4 regions of the Alteromonas sp. RKMC-009 genome follow, and region 1 is predicted to be linked to each of the others. Evidence: predicted binding sites of a transcription regulator. Region 1 holds the regulator's gene; each other region holds the start of a gene.
The links. The regulator LexA, encoded in region 1, represses DNA repair genes until DNA is damaged. The targets are predictions, from matches to a motif close to TACTGTATNNNNATACAGTA.
Positions count from the first base shown of each region.

Region 2: the regulator LexA is predicted to act here: its motif matches at 2,485-2,504, upstream of mutS (DNA mismatch repair protein MutS).
Region 3: the regulator LexA is predicted to act here: its motif matches at 2,875-2,894, upstream of dinB (DNA polymerase IV).
Region 4: the regulator LexA is predicted to act here: its motif matches at 1,912-1,931, upstream of DS731_RS20575 (exonuclease domain-containing protein).

Region 1 covers NZ_CP031010.1:4,844,508-4,850,194, reverse strand. The annotation lists gene DS731_RS21110 (LacI family DNA-binding transcriptional regulator) at 1-9, shown strand, start outside; gene DS731_RS21105 (MFS transporter) at 52-1,353, shown strand; gene DS731_RS21100 (AEC family transporter) at 1,334-2,269, opposite strand; gene DS731_RS21095 (LysR family transcriptional regulator) at 2,372-3,241, shown strand; gene lexA (transcriptional repressor LexA) at 3,326-3,952, shown strand; gene DS731_RS21085 (serine hydrolase domain-containing protein) at 4,054-5,193, opposite strand; gene DS731_RS21080 (YceI family protein) at 5,303-5,687, opposite strand, start outside.
Region 2 covers NZ_CP031010.1:1,354,423-1,360,109, forward strand. The annotation lists gene mutS (DNA mismatch repair protein MutS) at 1-2,270, opposite strand, end outside; gene DS731_RS05845 (CinA family protein) at 2,560-3,075, shown strand; gene recA (recombinase RecA) at 3,284-4,321, shown strand; gene DS731_RS05855 (methyl-accepting chemotaxis protein) at 4,701-5,687, shown strand, end outside.
Region 3 covers NZ_CP031010.1:4,025,683-4,031,369, forward strand. The annotation lists gene DS731_RS17650 (amidohydrolase) at 1-1,481, shown strand, start outside; gene DS731_RS17655 (DUF1653 domain-containing protein) at 1,556-1,786, opposite strand; gene dinB (DNA polymerase IV) at 1,788-2,864, opposite strand; gene DS731_RS17665 (glycoside hydrolase family 108 protein) at 3,051-3,563, shown strand; gene DS731_RS17670 (S8 family serine peptidase) at 4,016-5,638, shown strand.
Region 4 covers NZ_CP031010.1:4,737,805-4,743,491, forward strand. The annotation lists gene DS731_RS20575 (exonuclease domain-containing protein) at 1-1,885, opposite strand, end outside; gene DS731_RS20580 (CPXCG motif-containing cysteine-rich protein) at 2,036-2,227, shown strand; gene DS731_RS20585 (flavin reductase family protein) at 2,229-2,885, shown strand; gene DS731_RS20590 (high-potential iron-sulfur protein) at 3,069-3,362, shown strand; gene DS731_RS20595 (DUF3325 domain-containing protein) at 3,384-3,722, opposite strand; gene DS731_RS20600 (PepSY-associated TM helix domain-containing protein) at 3,719-5,341, opposite strand; gene DS731_RS20605 (hypothetical protein) at 5,355-5,651, opposite strand; gene DS731_RS20610 (tetratricopeptide repeat protein) at 5,651-5,687, opposite strand, start outside.

The DNA of each region.
Region 1 (5,687 bases):
CTGCTCTGATATGAATATGCCGGTTGCTATCCCGCCCTCCGGAAGCTGCTCATGCTGACATTTTTCCAGAGACAGGCCTATGCATCCGGCGCTTTTACTAAAAGTACACTCTGGAACTTTACTGATTTACTGCTGCTTTATTATTTTGCCGATATACAGGGACTGGGGGCAGCGGCAGCGGGCCTGATCCTGATGGTGTCTCTGCTTGTTTCCGGCGTGCTGGATATCTCGCTGTCTCTGCTTCTCGACAGATATAATTTGCACTACCAGAAAGTCATCGCCTCAGGTGCGCCGCTGACAGTACTGTCGTTCGCTATTTTGTTTTATCCCCTGCCAGCCGGTGCGGACTATCTGTTTACTTTTTATCTTGTGGTGACCATCCTCTTTCGCATTGGTTATGCACTGGTAGACATACCTCACAACGCGATGATGGGGTCACTGACCAGAGACAGCCATGAGCGGACACGTCTGTCTTCATCCCGCATTTTTTATAATTCCTGTGCAATCCTGCTCTTCGCCGCATTTGCCGGCGATACACTTGCCATGCTGGAGTCACAGGATAACGGGATGCGGACTATCTTGCTTATCACGGCAAGCGTGTTCATGCTGGTGAATATTTATTTATGTATTTTGCCGGTCTGGCGGGAAGGTAATCTGACAGCGGTCAAACACCCGCCTCCGCTCAGTAAAGCATTCCGTGCACTCCTGCGAAATAAGGCATTCATGGTACTGGCGTTATATTCATTGCTGCCGTGTATCTTTATTCCGGTGTTCTACAAATCCGGCGTTTACTTCGCAAGCATGCTTTTTCACGACGAGAAGCTGACGACCTGGCTCATTATGAGTCTGGCGGCAGGAAAGCTGGTGGCGCTACCCTGGTTTAACCATCTCTCACAGCGCATGGAAAAGCATCATGCCATGATCCTTGCGCTGGCCGGGCTGGCTGTGACTTTCCTTAGCTTTCTTCTGCTGATCCCGGCCACGATGACCGGCGCCTGTGTTTATTTCGTTGTTTGTGGTTTTTTCTCAGGCGGACTGCTGGTACTGGTGTGGTCAGCATTACCAGACACCATTGAGTACGGTGCCAGGGATCAGGGGATACCTAATCAGGCGCTTACCTTTGGCGCATTTCATCTGGTGATGCGGATAAGCGACGGGCTGTCTTTTGCTGTGATTGCCGGTGCGCTGGAATATGCGGCGCAAAGTGCAAACGCTGATATTGAGTCTGTGCTATTCGTCGAAATCATTTCGCTGGTAGCCAGCGCAGGCTGTCTGCTCGGGGCTGTGGTGCTCTGGTTTTATCCTCTCACCCGGGCGGTGCATAACGCGTTAGCTACTGAAAAAGATAAATAATGACGCCAAGGGTAAACGGCGACATTACGGTAGTGATGAGGATCGACGCAGAGACCTTCGCCGCCTCTTTCTGATAATACTCTGCAAGCATAAACGGGCCTGTACCTGCAGGTAACGCGCTGAGTAAAACCACGTAAAAAATCCCTGTCGCGTTATCAGGCATGATCAACATCGCGATTACGTATGCCAGCGCCGGGTGGACAAGTAGTTTGGTGATCACAAAGCTGATAACCGAAGCGCTGCTGCCTTTCGTTGAGGTATGACTGCCCGCAATAAACAATCCTATGGTTACCAATGCGCAGGGGGCTGCAGCGTGACCCAGCAACGATGCCGTGGTCAGCAATGGATGGGGAGGGTCAATATCAAAAGCGGTAAACATGACCCCGGCCATTGGTGCAATCACCACCGGGTTTTTCAGCAGCTTTACACTTACATCTGCAATCAGACTACGAAGGCTTACTGCTTTACTGAGATCAATCTCTATCAGCACAATGGCAACGGCAAATAAAACACAAACGGTGATGATTGTCGCAATGAGCACTGGCGTCTGCGTTTCGCTTCCTGCTACCGCCATGAGCAAGGGAAAGCCCATAAATCCGGTATTGGCGTAACTGGTGTTTAGCCCGTCTATTGCACTCTCTGATAGCGACATATTACGTTTCCTTTGTACTGCGACAGTAAGCGTAAAAATGACAAACACGGCGAGGGTGAAGCTCAAAACAAAACCCGGTTGCCAGAGAGACGCAATGGCAGACGTTGCTGTGATGTCAAAAAGCAGCGCAGGCAACGCCAGCCAGACAACAAATTTATTGAGTTGTGTAGTGGCAGAGTCGTTCAGCAAATCCCTTTTGCGTAAATACCAGCCAAGGAATATGAGGGCAAATATGGGGAATATGAGCGTGAAAACAGACAACATGAAATGACAGGTGATCAGGGAACCGGCGGTCAGATTACCTTTAGTCTTATCATTCAATCCAATATAGAATTGAGTTAATTCTGATACAAATATTGAATCATCATGGATATAAAACCCTTAAGATATTTTATTGCGGTAGCTGAAACCGGTCATGTGGGTCGGGCTGCGCAGCGGCTAAACATCACTCAGCCACCTCTCAGCCGCCAGATCGCACTGCTGGAAGAAGAGCTGGGTACGGCATTGTTCAGTCGTCACCCGAAAGGCGTGAGTCTGACTGCCGCAGGAAAGCAGTTTTACCGCGACAGCAAAACCATATTGCAATCGGTCAGCAAAGCCGCGGAACGGGCAAGAGCGACCGGTGCCGGAAAGTCGGGAAGCTTGTCTGTGGGATTCATGATGCATGCGGCTTATAACATTGTGCCTGAACTGGCCAGACAGTTTATGTCCCGTTATCCCGCTGTGTCCTTTCATATTCAGGAGGTTATTCCCTTTGAGTTAATTAATGGCGTTACTTCTGCGCAGTTTGATGCCGCCATCATGTTAAAGCCGGCGACGTCCCGGGGACTGGAAATACTGTCTTTGCGCACTGAAGCGCTCTGTCTGGCTGTTCATAAACACCACCGGCTGGCCGGGGCAAAAAAAGTCTGCGCAGAGGATTTAGTTGACGAAAAATTCATTGTTACGCCCCACAATGTGGCGCCGGAGCTGCGTAACACCATTGAACAGTACTGTGCTGAAGCGAACTTTGTGCCCCGTGTGGTGTTAGAAACCCAGTTACAGCAAACCATCGTGTCGCTGGTGGCCAGTGAAGTAGGGATTGCGCTTGTGCCTGAACCGCTGAAGCAGGTGTGTCCGCCGGATGTGGTTCTGCTGCCGCTGAACAGAGCGCCGGTGGTGGAATATGTGCTGGTATGGCAGCAGGACAACAGCAACCCGGCTTTGGCCCGATTTATTGAGTGCGCGTCGAAATAACCGTAATAATTTCGCCGGCAGCCCTTGTCAAACCAGCGCAACTGTATATACTCACAGGAACTGTATAGAAAAACAGGGCTGTTTATGCGTCCACTTACTCCAAGACAAACGGAAGTTCTCGAACTGATTAAAACCACCATGCTGGAAACCGGCATGCCGCCCACCCGTGCGGAAATTGCGAAGCAATTAGGGTTTAAATCAGCTAATGCAGCAGAAGAGCATTTAAAGGCGCTGGCCCGTAAAGGTGTAATCGAAATTCTGGCGGGTACCTCACGGGGTATAAAGCTGAATATTCCGCTGGAAGCAGAAAACGATGAAGACGCAGGCTTACCGTTAATCGGCCGTGTTGCGGCAGGTGAACCTATTCTGGCGCAGGAACATGTGGAAATGCATTACAAGGTCGACCCTGATCTGTTCCACCCCCGTGCGGATTTCCTGTTACGTGTAAACGGTATGAGTATGAAAGATATCGGTATTCTGGATGGTGATTTACTTGCCGTTCACCGTACTACTGACGTGCACAATGGGCAGGTTGTTGTTGCCAGGGTTGATGAGGATGTCACGGTAAAACGTCTGGAAAAACGCGGCCGCGAAGTATGGCTGCATGCAGAAAATGAAGAATTCGATACCATCAAGGTGGATCTTGCTGCTGAACCATTCAACATTGAAGGTCTGGCTGTAGGTGTTATCCGCAATGCTGACTGGATGTAAGGCTTTTCGCTAAGCGCGGTGCAATAACTATTGTGCGCACTGGCCACAGCGCTGAAAAATTGGAAGGGCGATGATGTGAACCATCATCGCCCTTTTTTTTACTATTGGCTGGTATGTGCAAAGTGCAGTGTCTTCAGCGCCAGCAGAAAAACATCAGCATCGTCTTCACCACTGACATTTTTTACTACAGTAACCGCTGTTTTATGTTCACGGCAAAGAATGGTCATTGTAATGCCGCCCATACTGCCACCTGAGTGCATCACTGCATCAGGAATATCGTCCATCAAAGCCAGCGCGCTGGCATTGTCTTTATACGCTTTACGTTGTTTGTAATCGCCAAAACCGGTTTTCCAGCCTATGCCGAAGCCCACGGTTTCACCATTGTTAAGCCTGGCAGGAGTAAACATGGCCCGGGTAGTCTCTGGTTTCAGGTAATCGCTTGCCACATGGGCTACAGCAAACCGGACAATATCTGACGGCGTAGAAATAAAACCGCCGCCGGCCCATTTATAGCTGTGATCCGTTTGTGGCGCATTAATCAGCTCACCTTCGTGTACGGTGTAAGGTCTCGCCCGGTGATCGATGATGGTGTATTGGTCGTCAAATACCGTGTTGTCCAGTTTCAGCGGCGCAAACACTTCTTCGTTAATGATGGCGCGGAAATCCCGGGACGGGTCAGCCCCTTCCATTGCGGCACTGACCAGTGTCCAGGCAAACGTTGAATAACGGTGATCTGTGCCGGGTGCAAACAGCAGTGGATCATCTTTAAACATCGCCAGTGCACTGTCGATATCCGGATAACTTTCATTCAGAAGGAATTCATTGGCTCCTTCTTTGTAGTGCCTGATGCCTGCTGTATGTGAGGTAAGCTGGCGCAGAGTAATGACCGGTTTATCAGCTGGCCATGCGCTGACGTATTCAGTGACCGGTTTATCCAGATCAATGTTGCCCGCTTCCGCAAGACGCATTAATCCGGCCGTAGCGATGAGTTTAGAGACACTGCCGATACGCACCTTGTGATCTGTCGTCATAGGTACATGGTTTTCAACGTCGGCAAAACCGTAGCCTTTAGCCATCAGCATGCCCTTATCGTTACCGAGCGCCATGGTTATACCCGGCACTGTGTCATGACTTACCGCTTCTTCAAACAGAGCGTTAATAGCGCCGGAAGGAAGATCTTTGGCAAAAACAGAGGGAGTTAAAAATAACAGAAAAGAGGAGAAAACTGCGCGGCGCAACATAGAAGCAATCCCTGACAATAAAAACAACCAGACTACCGCAGTTAACAGATCGCTACCAATAAAAAGGCCCGCTTGCGCGGGCCGGGCATCCGGACGGTGATGCGAAAACTTATTTAGCTTGTGCTTCTGTGGTGATGTGCAACGTCACTTCATCACTTACATTCGGTACGTACATATCAATACCGAAGTCAGAACGCTTGATGGTGGTCATTGCATCAAAACCAATCGCTTCTTTCTGAGTCATCGGGTGTACACCTGAACCATTCAGAGTGACATCCATAGTGACGGACTTAGTCACACCTTTGATCGTCAGATCGCCGGTCACTTCCATCGTCTTATCACCTGTCATTTCAACATCTGTACTGGTAAATGTTGCAGAAGGAAACTTCGCTGCATTGAACCAGTCAGCACCGACAAATTCTTCATTCAGCTTTTTAACAAATGAATCAATGGTATCAATTTTCACAGACACATCGATTTTGCTGTCTTCCGGC
Region 2 (5,687 bases), 1.4 Mb from region 1:
CTGGCCGCACCGGTTTCTACCGTATGCATAAAGCGAATGGTATCGTCGTGCTCTACCGCATCTAAATGTACATTGACCACGCCTTCTTCAGAATCAGCTAATTGTGTCAGTTCAAAATAATGGGTGGCAAACAAGGTATAAGCATTAATCTCCCTTGCCAGGAAGCAGGCACATGCCCAGGCGAGAGATAAGCCATCGTATGTACTGGTGCCGCGCCCGATTTCATCCATTAATACCAGCGAGTGCTCAGTGGCATTATGCAAAATATTGGCGGTCTCGGTCATTTCAACCATAAAGGTAGAACGCCCTGACGCCAGATCATCAGATGCGCCAATACGTGTGAAAATACGATCCACACGGCCGATTTTTGCATTTTCTGCAGGTACGTAACACCCAAGGTATGCCATCAGTACAATCAGAGCGGTCTGACGCATGTACGTTGATTTACCGCCCATGTTCGGACCGGTAATAACAAGCATGCGTTGTTTGGTGTCCAGGGTTACCGGGTTGGCAATAAACGGGTCGGTCATGACCTGCTCAACCACCGGATGACGACCGGCTTCGTAGGTGATTTCGCGGTTGTCTGTGAGGATAGGGCAATGTAAGTCGAGCGCGGTCGCCCGGTCGGCAAAACACTGAATCACATCCAGTTTAGCCAGTGCTTCGGCTGTGTTTATCAGCTTAGTAAGCTGAGGCTGGAAGGCATCGAATAATCCTTCATAAAGCTGCTTTTCCAGAGCCAGCGCCCGGCCCTGACTGGTCAGTACTTTATCTTCATGCTCTTTCAGCTCAGGCGTAATGTAACGCTCGGTGTTCTTCAACGTTTGACGGCGGATATAGTCTGCCGGTGCTGCGCCGCTGTTTGCGCGGCTTAATTCGATAAAAAAGCCATGCACTTTGTTATAGCCCACTTTCAGTGTAGAGACGCCGGTACGCTCCCGTTCTCTGACTTCCAGAGCATCCAGGTAGTCCGTGGCTCCCCTTGACAGCGCCCGCAATTCATCAAGCTCTTCATTAAAACCTTCAGCGATAACACCACCATCGCGGATCACAACCGGAGGGTTATCCACGATAGCCTGATTTAACAGGCTTTGTAATTCGGGGTAGGTGCTGACAGCCTTGGCTAAATCCGCACATAACGAATCCTCAAGAGAGGATAACTGGTCGAGCAGTCCGGGCAATTCGTTAAACGCATTGCGTAAACGGGAGAAATCCCTGGGACGGGCCGAACGCAGGGCTAACCGCGCCATGATGCGTTCTATGTCACCAATGCGTTTTAATGTATCGGCGATATCTTCATGACCCTGTTCAATCAGTTTTCCGATGGCCTGCTGGCGTCGGGTGAGTTCATAATGATCGGTAATGGGGGCGTGCAAATAGCGTTGAAGTAATCTGCTGCCCATGGGGGTGGCGGTAGAATCCAGCACGCTGAACAGAGTATTTTCCTGACTGCCTGATAAATTGTCGGTTAATTCCAGATTTCTTCGCGTGGCGGCATCCAGCTGAATACGTGTTTCCTGCTGTTCACGATGAATACTGCGAATATGGGGCAGGGCGGTACGTTGGGTATCTTTAACGTATTGCAGTACACAGCCGGCTGCACCGGTGGCTTTATCTAAGCCGTTGATGCCGAATCCATCCAGTGATTTGGTGCCGAATTGCTGATTGAGTTGCTCTGTTGCCGTTTGCGGATCAAACTCCCATTCGGGACGGCGACGTAAACCTTTTCGTTTTTCAATAAGAGGTAAACCTTCGAATCCTTCCGGATAAAGCAGTTCCGCAGGATTAAGGCGTTGCAATTCGGCCAGCAATTGTTCATCACTGTCACATTCAACCACCAGAAAACGTCCGCTGCTGATATCGAGGGTGGCAACGCCGTACTGCATGCTGTGACCGCACACTGCAGCAAGCAGGTTATCACGACGCTCTTCTAATAGTGCTTCATCGGTCACTGTGCCCGGCGTGACAATACGCTGAACCTGACGTTCCACCGGCCCTTTGCTGGTGGCAGGATCGCCAACCTGCTCACAAATCGCCACAGACTCGCCCATTTTTACCAGGCGCGCCAGGTAACCTTCCACTGCGTGATAAGGCACTCCCGCCATGGGAATGGGTTCACCACCGGATTTGCCTCTGGCTGTTAATGAAATATCCAGCAGGTGTGCGGCCTTTTTGGCATCGTCATAGAAGAGTTCATAAAAGTCCCCCATCCGGTAAAACAGTAAAATATTAGGATGTTGTGCTTTTATGGCCAGATACTGGCGCATCATCGGCGTATGTGATTCCAAGAAAACCTCTTTTTTTATTCTGGCGCAATGTTGCTAGTTGTGAAGGGCGCGCGGTCGGGGGGCGTAATTGCATTTGAAACCGTCTGCCGCATGGATGCGGCAGTCGAGCCCCCAGGGATGGGTTTTCGGCGTGTTTCAAATGCAGTTACGCTCCCCCTACCATCAGCGTACTTCACTACAAAGCTTTCATCAGGCCAACTTTCTGTCTTTACAGTTTGCTAAATGTGTAAAATGGTACAACGGAATTAATTCATTGGTGAGTATTATTCGTATGAGCGCAGATTTTTCAACTGTTTCACAAGACAGTGCCTTACTTAAACAGGTGGTTGCCACCGGAGATGTGCTTCGCCGGCGAAACTGGCATGTATCCTGTGCTGAGTCCTGTACCGGTGGTGGAATTGCTTACGTATTAACTTCTGTTTCCGGTAGTTCTGACTGGTTCAATCAATCCTGGGTCACTTATTCAAATGAGGCTAAGCAATCACTTACTGGGGTGAAAGCTGAAACGCTTGAAGAATTTGGAGCTGTATCGGAACAAACCGTAGCTGAAATGGTGCGGGGTGTTGTTCAGGAGAGTGGTGCGCAGGTTGGTGTGTCGGTGAGTGGTATTGCAGGGCCTGGTGGTGGTTCGGCGGAGAAGCCGGTGGGTACAGTTTGGTTTGGCTTTATGATAGACGGTGAACTGAACACGCAGCGTCACGTATTTTCAGGTGACCGGTTAGCGGTGCGGGAACAGGCCATCGCCCATGCAATTTCTTATCTGTACCAACGACTGGTTGCTGAATAAAACGGGATTTGACAGACTAATTGTGAAATCTTACTTGACTGTATGCTTATACAGTATAAAATGCACTCAACATTCGAATTACGTTTCGTGAGTTACTGAAGCGCTGACCGAATTATATTTTGCGGAAGTTAAAAAATAACAGAAGTAAAAGTGGCAGCGTAATACGACAGGGTAACTACCGGACAGTCATTATCTTGAGGATAATATCGTGGACGACAACAAAAACAAAGCTCTTTCCGCCGCTCTTGGCCAAATTGAAAAGCAATTTGGTAAAGGTGCCATTATGCGTCTGGGTGACAATCAGGCACATGATATCGAAGCCATTTCTACCGGTTCACTCAGTATCGATATTGCACTTGGAATAGGCGGTTTACCTTGCGGGCGTGTTGTTGAAATCTACGGTCCTGAGTCATCAGGTAAAACAACTCTGACACTGCAAGTTATCGCTGAAGCGCAAAAGAAAGGCAAAACCTGTGCATTCGTTGATGCGGAACACGCACTGGATCCTGTTTACGCAAGAAAGCTGGGTGTAAACATTGATGACCTGCTGGTCTCTCAGCCTGATACCGGTGAGCAGGCGCTGGAAATTTGTGACATGCTTGTTCGTTCCGGCGCTGTTGACGTAGTAATTGTTGACTCGGTAGCTGCATTAACACCGAAAGCCGAGATTGAAGGTGAGATGGGTGATTCTCACGTGGGTCTTCAGGCACGTCTGATGTCTCAGGCGCTGCGTAAGCTTACCGCTAACATCAAGAAATCGAATACGCTGTGTATCTTCATCAACCAGATCCGTATGAAGATTGGTGTTATGTTCGGTAACCCTGAAACCACTACCGGTGGTAACGCGCTGAAATTCTATGCCTCTGTGCGTCTCGATATCCGTCGTATCGGTGCGGTGAAAGAAGGTGATGAGGTTGTTGGTAACGAAACCCGTGTGAAAGTGGTGAAGAACAAAGTTGCCCCACCGTTTAAGCAGGCGGAATTCATGATTCGTTACGGCGAGGGTATCAGTAAGGAAGCTGAACTTATTGACCTTGGTGTGAAGCAGAAGCTGGTTGATAAAGCCGGTGCCTGGTATAGCTACAACGGTGACCGTATTGGTCAGGGTAAAGCGAACGTAATGGCGTTCCTGAAAGATAACCCTGATATCGCTAACGACATCGAAACCAAGCTGCGCGCAGAGTTACTGGCTCAAAAAACAGTGAAGCCTGAAGAAGCCGAAGGCGAAACAGAAGAAAAATTGTAAGATTTATGTCCGGCAGCCTGTGAAAGGCTGCGCATGAAACGACAAATCAATAGACAGTTAATCAAATGAGAAGCCAGCTGAAAAGCTGGCTTCTTTTTTTGTGTGAAAAAACCGGGTTTTAAAAAATCAATGTCCTGAAAGGCGAACCGTCCTGTAAGAAGGCCTCTGTAGACCGTTTAACTCTTTTTATTAGTGTTATCTAATAAAAAGAATAATAAAATCAGTAGGTAATGAACTGTCCAAAAGACGAGGAATGCACTTTTTTTATCGTTCAATTTACTGTAGAAGTGAAGATGACTGCCGTTAAAAATATAAACTTATAAAAAAGATTTCACCAACTCCCGAATATGGAAGGTGAAACACAAACACGGGAACGCGTATGAAATCACTCTCACTTCAGAAAAAATTTGTGCTCATTGTTGGCGGTGCTATCGCATTGTTACTGATTGTAGCAACGATTTTCCTGCTCAATATTGTTAGCGATAAAACCAGGCAGACCGTCGAGCGGGATCTTCATTTTCTTGTTACCAGTGAAGCGGAATCTGTAAAAGGTTTCTTTGCTACCTACGGAGGTGTCGCTTCTACATTTCTGAACAATCCTTTCTTCACGGACTTTTTTACTCAACACTCGCAGCGTGGCGGTACGTTAAGTGGTGAGGCTGCTGACGATATTTTTGCGTCATTCAGCGCCATCAGCAGTAATGACAAGCACATTAAGTCTGCTTTTTTCGGTACTGCCGGTACCGGAGAGTATTTTTATGAGCAGGGCCGTGTGGGTGAGGAAGATAATTACTTTGCAAATCAGCGCCCGTGGTTTTTGACCGCTGTAGAGAAAGGGGGGATCTATGTCACACCTCCGGCGACAGATTCACAGGATGGAAGCGTTTCGACGGTGGTTCAGGGGCCTGTGTACCGGGATGGTAAACTTCTGGGAGTGGGTGGCGTTGATATTCTCATCACCACAGTCGCAGATATGCTGTCAGAGATCCAATATGAGAAAGCCGGCGCTGCGTTTCTTGTCGATGACGAACAAAATATTGTGTACTTCCCGGGGAGCAGGGAAGCCCTGCCATTATCATCTCCACTGGCGTCCATTGATAAAAGCCTGAAAGGTGCTGATGGCTTTGCAGCCTTAAGCGGAGATATTGCCCGCCATCCGGAAGGTATCACGCCAGTTTCATACAACAATGAAAATTATTTTGTGGTTTATAAGCATGTCACTCTTGCTTCGCCGCAAATGAACTGGACATTGGGATTACTGGTTCCTGAGGCCGTGGTTGAAGCGCCGGTACAGGAAGCGTTACAAACTTCACTGATTGTTGCTGTGGTTGTCCTGGTTATCGCCGGAGCGGTTACCTGGTTTGCT
Region 3 (5,687 bases), 820 kb from region 1:
CGGAATCTCCCCGCGCCGACGCAGTAGTAGATGGTCACAACAATGTCTTACTGCCCGGTCTTATTGATGCCCACGGTCACCTGCTTGGCCTTGGCAGCAGTTTACTGGAAGTGGATGTACGTGAGAGTAAAAGTGCGCAGGATGCGGCTAAGCTGGCTGCTGCCTACGCATTTGCCAATCCGGAACAGCACTGGATCACTGGCAGTGGCTGGAATCAGGAAATGTGGCCGGATCGCAGCTTCCCGGACGCAGGCATTCTGGATAAAGCGATCCCTCGTCGTCCGGTGTGGCTGACCAGAGTTGATGCCCATGCAGGCTGGGCCAATTCAGCCGCATTAAAACTGGCCGGTATTACCCGTGATACGCCAGACCCGGTGGGCGGAAAAATTATGCGTGATGCCGATGGTAATCCCTCTGGCGTGCTGATTGATAATGCCATGGGACTGATGGAAAAGGTGATGCCAGCCCCGGGCGCAGAACTTTACCATCAGCAGCTAAATGCCGCCGGTCAGCATTTGCTGTCCGTGGGTGTTACCGCCATGCATGACGCCGGTGTTCCTCATCAGGTTTACGATTTTTATCTGGCCCGTGCAGCAGAACAATCGTTGCCGGTACGTATTTACGCCATGGTCAGTGCTACAGACAAGGACCTGGACGCCATGCTGGATAACGGACCGGTGCGCAGCAGTGATGATTTTCTGTTTATCCGCAGTGTAAAGGCTTATGGTGACGGCGCACTTGGAAGCCGTGGTGCAGCTCTGCTGGCCCCTTATACCGACGATCCGCATCAGACAGGTTTACTGCTTACCCAGCCTGAAGAAATGGCTCCCCTGTTCAGTAAAGTCATGAACGCCGGATTTCAGCTCAACTTTCACGCTATCGGCGACCGCGCAAACCGTATGGCGCTGGATCAATTTGAAAAGGAAATGAAAAAACATCCTGATGCTGACTTCAGAAACCGTATTGAACATGCTCAGGTGATTCATCCCGACGATCTGCCCCGGTTTGCGGAGCTGGGTGTACTGCCTTCCATGCAGCCCACCCACGCCACCAGCGATAAGAACATGGCAGAAGACCGCCTCGGAAAGGATCGCATGGCCGGTGCATATGCGTGGAAGACTTTGCTGGATTCAGGGATCCCCATTCCGCTGGGTTCAGACTTTCCTGTAGAGCTGGCCAATCCGTTTTACGGTATTCATGCTGCCGTTACCCGTCAGGACAGAAACAACCAGCCGGTAAAGGGCTGGTATGCTCACGAAGCGATGACCGTTCAGCAGGCTTTCAGAGGCTTTACGCTGGATGCTGCCTACGCCGCACATATGGAAGACAGTCTGGGTACGCTGACCCCGGGGAAATGGGCTGACTTTATTCTTGTGGATCAGGACATCTTCGATGTAGATCCGAAAGATATCTGGCGCACCCGGGTGCTGCAGACCTGGACAGCGGGAATTAAGGTATTTGATGCTGAGCGCAACCAGTAACGGCAAAACAGCGGATACGAGTAATTTAAAAGGGGCGCTTTGCGCCCCTTTTATGATTTTATTCTACCGGATGATTAATCCCGGTCCTGCTCTTCAATATGTCTGAAACGGGGAACCGTTTCTCCGTTCACTTCCACCTGCTCAGTGAACATGGTCAGCGGACGCACCCAAAGCCCTTTTTCACCATATTCCGGCCGGTACACCACCAGTTCCGATTCATCTTCTGAGTGCTTAGCCACACCGATGACAGTATAAAAGTTGCCTTTGTAATGTTGATACGTTCCGGGCACAACCGACTTTGACATATTATTCATCCTCCAGTGGCAATAGCAGCTGCTCTGCCGGCAAACCGCCGGCTAATCCAATGTGAATGCCCACCAGCCTGACACCCCTGCCTCTGGACCGTTGCCACGCTTCATCCAGCAATTCATAAAAAAACGCTTCTTGGATATCGTGATGACGGTGCTCAACGGTGGTTTGCTGGAAGTCCTGAAACTTGAGCTTCACGCCCTGAGATTTTATCAGACATTTCCGCTCACCGGTCTTTTTTAAATGCCCTTCAATGCGTTGCTGCATCTTCTCCCACAGTACAGGCAGTACCGCCTTGCATTCATCAAGCGTATGCAAATCGCTGCTGAAGGTACGTTCCACTCCGATTGATTTTCTTACCCGGCTGACATTAACATCCCGCTCATCCACACCGTGAGCACGGTTCCACAGCACTGAACCGAATTTCCCCAGCTCTTTCTGCAGACGTTCAAAGGGATATTGCCGGACATCATTACAGGTAGTCAGGCCCAGACGCTGCAACTTCTGCTGTGTGACTTTGCCCACGCCGGGAATTTTTGACAGCGACATATTTCTGACAAATGCATCCAGCTTATCCGGTGTGATCACACATAACCCGTCCGGTTTATTTTCGTCACTGGCTACCTTAGCCACGAATTTGCATGATGCCACACCAGCCGAGGCAGTCAGATTCAGTTCTTCTTTAATTCGCCGGCGGATATCCTGTGCTATGAGTGTGGCGCTGCCGTTAAACAAAGTGGTGTGAGTGACATCCAGATAGGCTTCATCCAGAGATAAAGGCTCGATGAGGTCGGTATAATCATTGAAAATTTCACGGATACGCTGACTCTCGCGGACGTACATATCCATTCTGCCGGGAACCAGAATAAGCTCAGGGCACAAACGCTTTGCGTATGCTGTTGCCATGGCAGAGCGCACGCCAAATTTTCTTGCCGGATAGTTACACGTTGATATCACGCCACGGCGATCGGCGCTGCCGCCAATCGCTATGGGCTTATTGATCAATGACGGATTGTCGCGCATTTCAACTGCAGCGTAAAAGCAATCCATATCAACGTGAATAATCTTTCGCACTCTGCCACCACACTGTATATATGAACAGCATTTTAGCGGATTATGTCAACTATGCCAGTGCAAAGTTCAACACTGAATAAAAGGTCAAAATATTGCAAAAAGTTAATACAACAGGATTGTAAAACCTTATTGAAAAGATAAACTGGTAATAAGCGTAAAATTTAACCATTCATCAGGGAGGATGTCATGGCTGCTTTTTTACCCGCCTTTGAAAAAATGATTGATAACGAAGGGGGCTATACACTTCATCGTGTGGAGGGTGACCGCGGTGGTGCTACCTACGCCGGCATAGCCCGCAATTTTCATCCTGACTGGGAAGGCTGGCCGCTACTTGATGCCGGCGTTCCCGACAGTCAACTGATGCCCCATGTCGCAGCGTTCTATCAACAGCACTTTTGGGAACGGATCCGCGGAGACTTTATTGATTCTCAACGTGTAGCTGAAACCCTCTTTGACTTCGCTGTTAATGCCGGTCTGTCTGCAGCGTCGAAACTGGCTCAGGAAGTTGCTGATGTGTACGTTGACGGGATCATCGGTACAAAATCCTTAAAGGCCATCAACAACATGCCACCGGAAGTATTTCTGCATGGCTATGCACTCAAGAAAGTCGCCCGTTATGCGGAAATTGTTAATCATAATCCCTCGCAGGCAAAGTTCCTTCTTGGCTGGATAAACCGGACACTGAAAGGTATTGCATAGCAAACCTTTCCGGCTCCGCCCCCGGATACGCTATCGCCCCTTTTCCTGATTACATCTTTACACAAAATTTAAGTTGGATTTCGGGATAAATCTGTTTTTATTTATCTTTTCCTTAACTTAAATTTTAGTCAGTTTTTGTTTCTCCGCTGCCCGTCATGCCTGGCCGGCATACCAATACCCCCGTTTTTTATACGTATTAAATGCCATTCATAGTTATACGGCTATATGCGTAACTCCCGATAGACTTAAGTAGTATGGATTTCGAGCTGCAGAAAAAAGCAGCGTTTACAACGTTTGTGCATAGCCGGTTTATTTCTCCTGAATGACAAGCTGACGGAACAGTTTTTGTCATCACTAAAGCAGATAAACCGATGTGTACAGACCCGGTAAAAATACCCCGTAGTAACACGCCACAGAGCGGGAGGGGATAACAACAAGACAGGAAAAAAATAATGTCCATATTACGCACATTACCATCCAAATCGTTACTCGCTACATCGTTAAGTTTAATTACATTAACCGCTACTGCAGCGTCTGCCGGCAACGGGCCGGTCAGTGTTTCCCCTGAACCACTTACCTTTGAGCAGTTAAAGAACCTGCGCCAGGATCTGCGTTTACAGGAAAGCAATGAACGCTACATTGTCACCTTTAAAAATGGTAAAGGCGCAATGGCGGGCAAAGGCAGCATTAATGCCAGTGACAAGGCGCTGGATGTGGCATCAGTGAAATCTGCCATACAACAGGCAGGTGGCAAGACACTTAAAGTGATGGAACGCCATGGCATGGCTGTCGTCACATTAAATAAGAAAGCACTCAACGCCCTGCGCAAGAGTAAGGACGTTGATATCGCCCCTGATCCGGTGCGGGAGTTAATGGCCCAGTCCACGCCATATGGTTACACCATGGTACAGGCGAATCAGCTGATCCAGTCTGATACCAGCGCCCGCAAAGTCTGTATTATTGATACCGGTTATAATCTGGGTCATCCGGATTTACCGGGCACCAATGACGGGGTTACCGGAATTGGCAATAACAGTGCAGTGGGTAACTGGTATAACGATGGCAACGGCCACGGAACGCATGTTGCCGGTACGATTGCCGCCTATGACAATTCAGAGGGTGTGATCGGTGTCTATCCCGGTGCCAGCCTGCATATTGTGAAAATATTCAACGACAACGGTGACTGGACTTACGCCTCTGACATCATTACTGCTATCGACCAGTGTCAGGATGCCGGCGCTGATGTGGTTAACATGAGTTTAGGGGGCTCAGGCTCGTCTTCGGCAGAAGCGTCTGCCATGCAGGGTTTCACAGACGATAACATGCTGCTGGTCGCCGCAGCCGGTAACGCCGGCAACAGTTCACTGTCTTACCCTGCCTCCTACGATGCCGTAGTATCTGTTGCAGCCGTTGATTCCGGTAAAAACCGCGCCAGCTATTCACAGTACAACTCGCAGGTGGAAATTGCCGGCCCCGGCAGTTCAGTCTACTCCACCTATCCGGACAGCACCTACGCCACCCTCAGCGGCACATCTATGGCCACGCCACACGTTGTCGGTGCAGCGGCCCTGGTCTGGAGCTTTCATCCCCAGTGCAGCGCTACGCAGATTAGAAACGCGTTAAATGCCACCGCAGAAGATCGTGGCAGTTCAGGCAGAGATAACCAGTACGGTTACGGCATTGTGCGGGTAGCGGAAGCAAACAGCTACCTGAACAACAACGGTTGTGATGGCAGCGGTAACGGCGGTGGAGACCCGACCGATCCGGGTGTGGAACCGGTATCAGGACAATTAACAGGATTATCAGGTTCACGGTCATCCTGGGATCGCTACACCTGGGATATCCCGGCTGGCGTTTCCACGATGACAATTCAAATCTCCGGCGGCAGTGGTGATGCCGATCTGTATGTGAGATACGGCAGCCAGCCTTCCACATCGGCCTATGATTGTCGTCCTTACAAGAACGGCAACAGTGAGGTGTGCACGTTTACTGCACCGGCTGACGGCACCTGGCATATCGGCCTGAGAGCTTACAGCACTTACAGCAACGTAACGTTAAGTTACAGCTACGAGTAGAAACAAAAATGGCCGGACATTCGTCCGGCCATTTTCATCATCACAGAGT
Region 4 (5,687 bases), 110 kb from region 1:
GGGCGACAAACACACAGTCACGGGTAAAAGCATCAATGGATTCAGCTACGTCGGCAAATACCGGCGCACCGGCAACCATATCGTTACTGATCCCGGTCAGTCTGGTAATAGACGAAGGAATGTGTCGCTGCGGATTGATTAAAGACTGCCACTCATCCACCACTACCCCGTTGATGATTTTCACAATGCCGACTTCGGTGATCCGGTGATACTGGCTGTTACCGCCTGTGGTTTCGATATCGACAACAGCGTAGGGCTGCTCCGGGTCACGGTACCAGCTTACCTGCGTTATTTGCACATCAAATCCGGCCTGCTGCAGCTTCTGAATACTGACAAGCTGGTTGCGGCGAAGCTGATCGCCGGGCGCCTTAATTTCTTCAAACCGCAGCGCCCCGTTTTCCACCACCATAATATCGGGGAACCCGTCACGCAGACTGGCAAAATCCTGCGCCATCATTTTCAGCATGGCGGTTACCTGTGTAACCGGCGCATGTGTCAGCAAGCCTTTGACCGGGTCCAGCAATTTTGCTCCCCACAGGAACAGGCTGTTCGATTCTCCATAATGGGCAGCGGCCATGGCCGTTACATGCTTCATCAGTGCGTCTGCAGTAGTAAAACTTGCCAGCAGTTCATCAATTTTTACCGCAAATGAATCGTATAAAGCATTATTCTTCAGGCTTTGGGGACGCCGGTCGAAGGCAGTTACCGGCGCATCCTCTTCAAACAATAATGTCCAGAACGTGAGGGCAAACAGACTCCGCCACAAGCGATTCTCAGTTCGCCAGGCTTCAGCGCCGTGACGCTGATACCAGGCAATGACGCCCCGTTCAACAGACTGATTCTGACTCTCGTCCAGTTGCAGCGTACGGGACGCGTTGCGCAACATATCAGTCACGATACTGGTGCGCTTCTTATGATATTTACGCTGATAAAAATCTTCTGCGAAAGCCAGCAATGTATCTGAGGGCGGGGTATCGATAATGCTTTCCAGACTTTGCTTTACCTCGTCTTTTAATCCCTCTTTGTAAGCTTCCCGAATCCATTTTTCTTTTGCTGTGTCGCCGGGAGACTGTTCAAGAAAAGTCAGTGCAGCCTGCCGGTCGACAGAAAGTAGCTTTGACCCCAGTTTTGCGTGGTATTTTTCCGCCAGCACCGCTGAGATGGTGGAGAAGGTTTCCGGCACGGGGGCTTTCGCTGCTGCCAGACAGGCCTCATCATCAAGAAAATCCAGTTCGCCGGTGCGTGAGGCATAGTAAAAAGCAGCGCCGGCATCCTCCGGCAATTCGAAGCGGGCCTGATCAGACACAGCCTGGCCCCGCGTACGCATGATGCCGAGATCACGCATGGAAAACTGATTCAGCCGCCCTTTAGTGTTTCCGAAGAACAGAAACAGTAAATAACGCATAGTGGCATCGAAGCGGCAAAACAATAAATGCTCCACCGACAATGACGCCGGCCAGCCGTGACGTTTTATGCCATCGAATAAGTCTGCCATCAGCACACTCTTTTTTGCTGAAGCAGGCTGACCGCTGATCCCGAGATCATGCAGATATTGCAGAATGTCGGCCTTGGTCAGCATACCGGCCAGTTCCTGCAGCGGCGCTTCTGTTACACACCCGAACCAGCCGGAGGCGGAAAGCGCATCTATTTGCTGCTGCGGATGCGGTATTTCTTCGTAGTAGAAATGCTCACGGTTGATGATGGCGTATTTGCGGTTTGCTGCACGGGCGATGATGCATTGCTGCGGTTCCGGCAGTGCATTGAAATCCTCAATAAAACGCCGCGCACTGTCGTCCAGCAATGCGCCACTGGCACCGTCGAAAAAGGACAAAAACTCGCGGAAGTGATCAAGATAATATTTTTCAGGCAACGTTTTACGCATCATCTGCACCGGACACTGTACACCTGACCAAGTGTATATTTATACAGCCACCTTAATCAACCCGCCGGATGCAGTTTCCTTACAATCCGGATATCTGTTTTCTGCGTATATCAAAGGTTAACAACATCATTTAATCAGTTATCCGGAGTGGTTATGAGTCTGACGACCCCTAAGTTATTTCACTGCCCCTATTGCATGGAGCCGAATGAAGTAGAAATTGATGAACAGAACGATATCAATGTTATGCAGGTACTGGATTGCCAGGTCTGCTGCCAGCCTATTGAAATGACAGTGTACAGCGACGGCGATAACCTGACCGTGCAGGTTGAGCAGGAGAATGCCTGATATGACTGACCCGTCCATGCGGCATTTTTCCTCTGCTGCTATCAATGAGCTGGAAAAACAGACCCGAACGAACCTGATCAACTGTTTGTCCGGCTACAAAGGGGCCAACCTTGTGGGCACCACTGACGGTAAACGGGATAACCTGGCCATTATCAGCTCTGTATTTCACGTGGGGGCACATCCTCCTCTTCAGGGCATGTTGTTACGTCCGCATACTGTGCCACGGCAAACGCTGGAAAATATTCGTGAAACAGGTGTGTACACCATTAATGCAGTCAGCGCCGGCTGGACAGATAAAGCTCATCAGACTTCCGCCCGCTATGATGAACACACCAGTGAGTTTGATGCCACAGGCTTAACACCGCTGAAAGAAGACGGATTCGCCGCGCCATTTGTCGCCCAAAGTCCTTTGCGTATGGCCATGGCGGCAAAAGAAATATCCACGCTGCAATGTAATCAGACAGTACTGGTCATTGGCAGGGTGCTTGATATTTACGTGATGGAAGGGGCCACCGGTGAGGACGGACAACTGGATTTGGAGAAAATGAATCTTGCCTGTATCAGCGGGCTGGATACTTACCACCGTGCGGAACCCATCGCCCGTTATGCCTATGCGAAACCGGACAAACCCGTCACGCTGGCAGGTAAAAACGCATAAATGCACAGGTCCTGCGGTGAAGAAAAGTTAATCTACATCAAATATGTGACGGAACGATTTGGCAGTCCCGTAAATGTGTCGTATAACTATTGTCATAGTAAACCTGTCATCGCGGCAGGTTTTTTACGTTACAAGACCAAATAAAAACAAATCATTCTCGTTTAAGCTTTATGGGAGCAAATTATGAGTAATGTGAACCGTCGTGATTTCCTAAAACTGTCAGGCACCACACTGATCGGTTTGACGTTAGGTGGCACTGCACTTCGCGCACAGGCACAGGAGCAACTGCAGACCGACGACCCCACAGCACAGGCATTGAAATATACCCCGAAATCAACGGTGGAAGGGTCTCAGTGCGGCAATTGCATGTACATTCAGGGCGAGGACGGACAAGCTCACCGTCCATGCGCCATTTTCCCGGGTAAACTGGTTAACACCAACGGCTGGTGCAGTGCCTGGGTAAAACGTCCGGGCTAAATTTGAACCCGGACAGTTGGATCAGCGGGGTAATACCCGCTGAAGCCAGCCTCCCGGCACACACCAGCGCCATACAAACCCCAGCGCATCCTGCTGATAAGTAAACAACAAAGACACCAGTACCGCTGCCACATGCAGCAATCCGCACCACACCACCAGTCCGATTTCAGTTTGCCAGCCGGCGATCGCCGGAAACGTTGCAACAGTCAGAAAACACACTGCCAGAGTCTGAAATATCAGTCTGCCCCCGGGTACGTTTTCAATCTCATCACCGGTGACCGCACGGAAATGTTTCGGGTTCGCCATAGAAAAGTGCAGGAAACCGGCAATGCACAACAGTAAACACAAAAATGTCATCATGCTGTCTGCTCCCCGGTGCTGCCCGCTTCCGGTGCAGGCCGTCTCCGGCGGGCAGGGCTGTCTTTGCGGCCTGACGGCGCGCGTTTAGATTTAGGTTCAGCTTTGAGTTTACTCACCGCATACCAGGCCAGAGCGGCCAGGATAAGACAGGCTGCATCGAATATGATCCTCAACGTATCAGGCATCAGAACAGGTGATGTAGCGACATCCAGCAACGGAATAAAGGTGAAGAGCACTGCTGCTGCCAGCGTTTGCCAGAGCCAGCCTTTCCGGTCGCGTCTGAACAGTCCGGCTACCACACAAAGCCCCCATACAATGAAAAAGCTGCGTATTTCCCAATCACTGCGTGTCGCCAATTCTGCAGGCAACAGGCGGTTCGCCCAGAAATAAGCACCGGTAGCCACCATCAGCCCGGCGATAGCACCAATGTTTGTGCCTCTCACCAGTTCGAAGCCTCTGCGTCCCATTTGCTTCTTGGCGCGCTTCTCTACCCAAAGGACAGAACCGGTCCCCACCATTAACGTGCCCAGGATACCGGCAAAAAAGAGCAGCCAGCGGGTAACACTGTCGGCAAAACGGGCCTGATGCAGCATGTCCATATAGTTATAAATTGCCTGGCTGGTATTCGGTGCAGAAGACGCCTCTTCTACTTTCAGAATTTCACCTTCAGAGTTAAAAACCAGCCCGCTGTTCCCGCCACGACCGGCGGATAACTCAACACGGTTGGGACCGGATACAGAAAATGTCGCTTTATCTGTGCCCGGATTTTTAATGGTGATGCGGTCAGCAGGTACGCCCCATTCAGCAGAAGCACTGGCCATAACCTGTGCCAGCAGGGCGCTATTGTCCACAACTGGCGCTGCCGGCTTATGTTGTATTGCCCGCGCTTGCGGTGCGCCCCGTTGCGGCCCGCCCTGTCCCTGCGGACCTCCGCCACCCGGAGGACCACCATGACCACCACCACTGCCGTTCCACGGAAGCAAAGTGCCTCCTAACAGTAACAAGCCGGAGAATGTGATCATCAGATGAAATGGCAGCGCCAGTACGGATGCCAGAACGTGCCCGTCTATCCAGGAAAGCAGCTTCTTCTTTGGCCTGAACATGAAAAAATCTGCAAAGATTTTACGGTGCATGATCACGCCGCTGACAATACCAATCAGCATCATCATGCTGACAATGCCGACAAAGGTCTCACCTGCAGCACGCGGTACGCCGTATAGTTCAAAGTGGAAGCGGTACAGAAAATTGCCACCGGCGGTTTCTCTCGGGGTCAGCTCCTCACCGGTAGACGCATTCAGAACGGCACGCTGCGAACGCATTTGCTGGCGATCTTCCCCGCCATTGCGCCAGCTTGCACCGACCGTTTCTTCTCTGGGTCCCGGTAAAGAAATTTGCCATTCCTGAGCCCCCGGGGCCTTACCCTGCAGATAGCGGTACGCCACTTCAGCGCTGTTCTCAGCCGGCACAGACACGTGCAATTCAGGCTGCATCCAGTGAGTAATTTCACTTCTGAAAAATGCCAGCGTACCGGTGAAAAATATCGCGAACAGGAGCCAGCCCGCGGTGATGCTGCTCCATGTGTGCAGCCAGGTCATCGACTGTCTGAGTGAACCTTTCATTGCCGTCTCCCCTTCATGACGCTACACCGGACCACACCAGCCCCCACGCCACGGCGTTAATTGCCAGCGCGGTGATGAAGGCTTTTACATGGTTATTGATGGCGAATATCCAGATGATATAAACCGTCCAGGCAAGGAAAAACACCATACGGATAAAAGCAATTTCCTGGCGGCCGGATACATCTGACCCGGCCGCCAGCAACAAACTGACTGCTGTGGCCGCCGCATAGCCACCCGCCACCGCCAGAATGACTCTGACAGTTACCGTAAAGGCAGGTGCTGAATAGAAAGGGAGATGTTGTGTTGTCATTATGATGCGTTCTTCACAATATTTTCCAGAGACTGA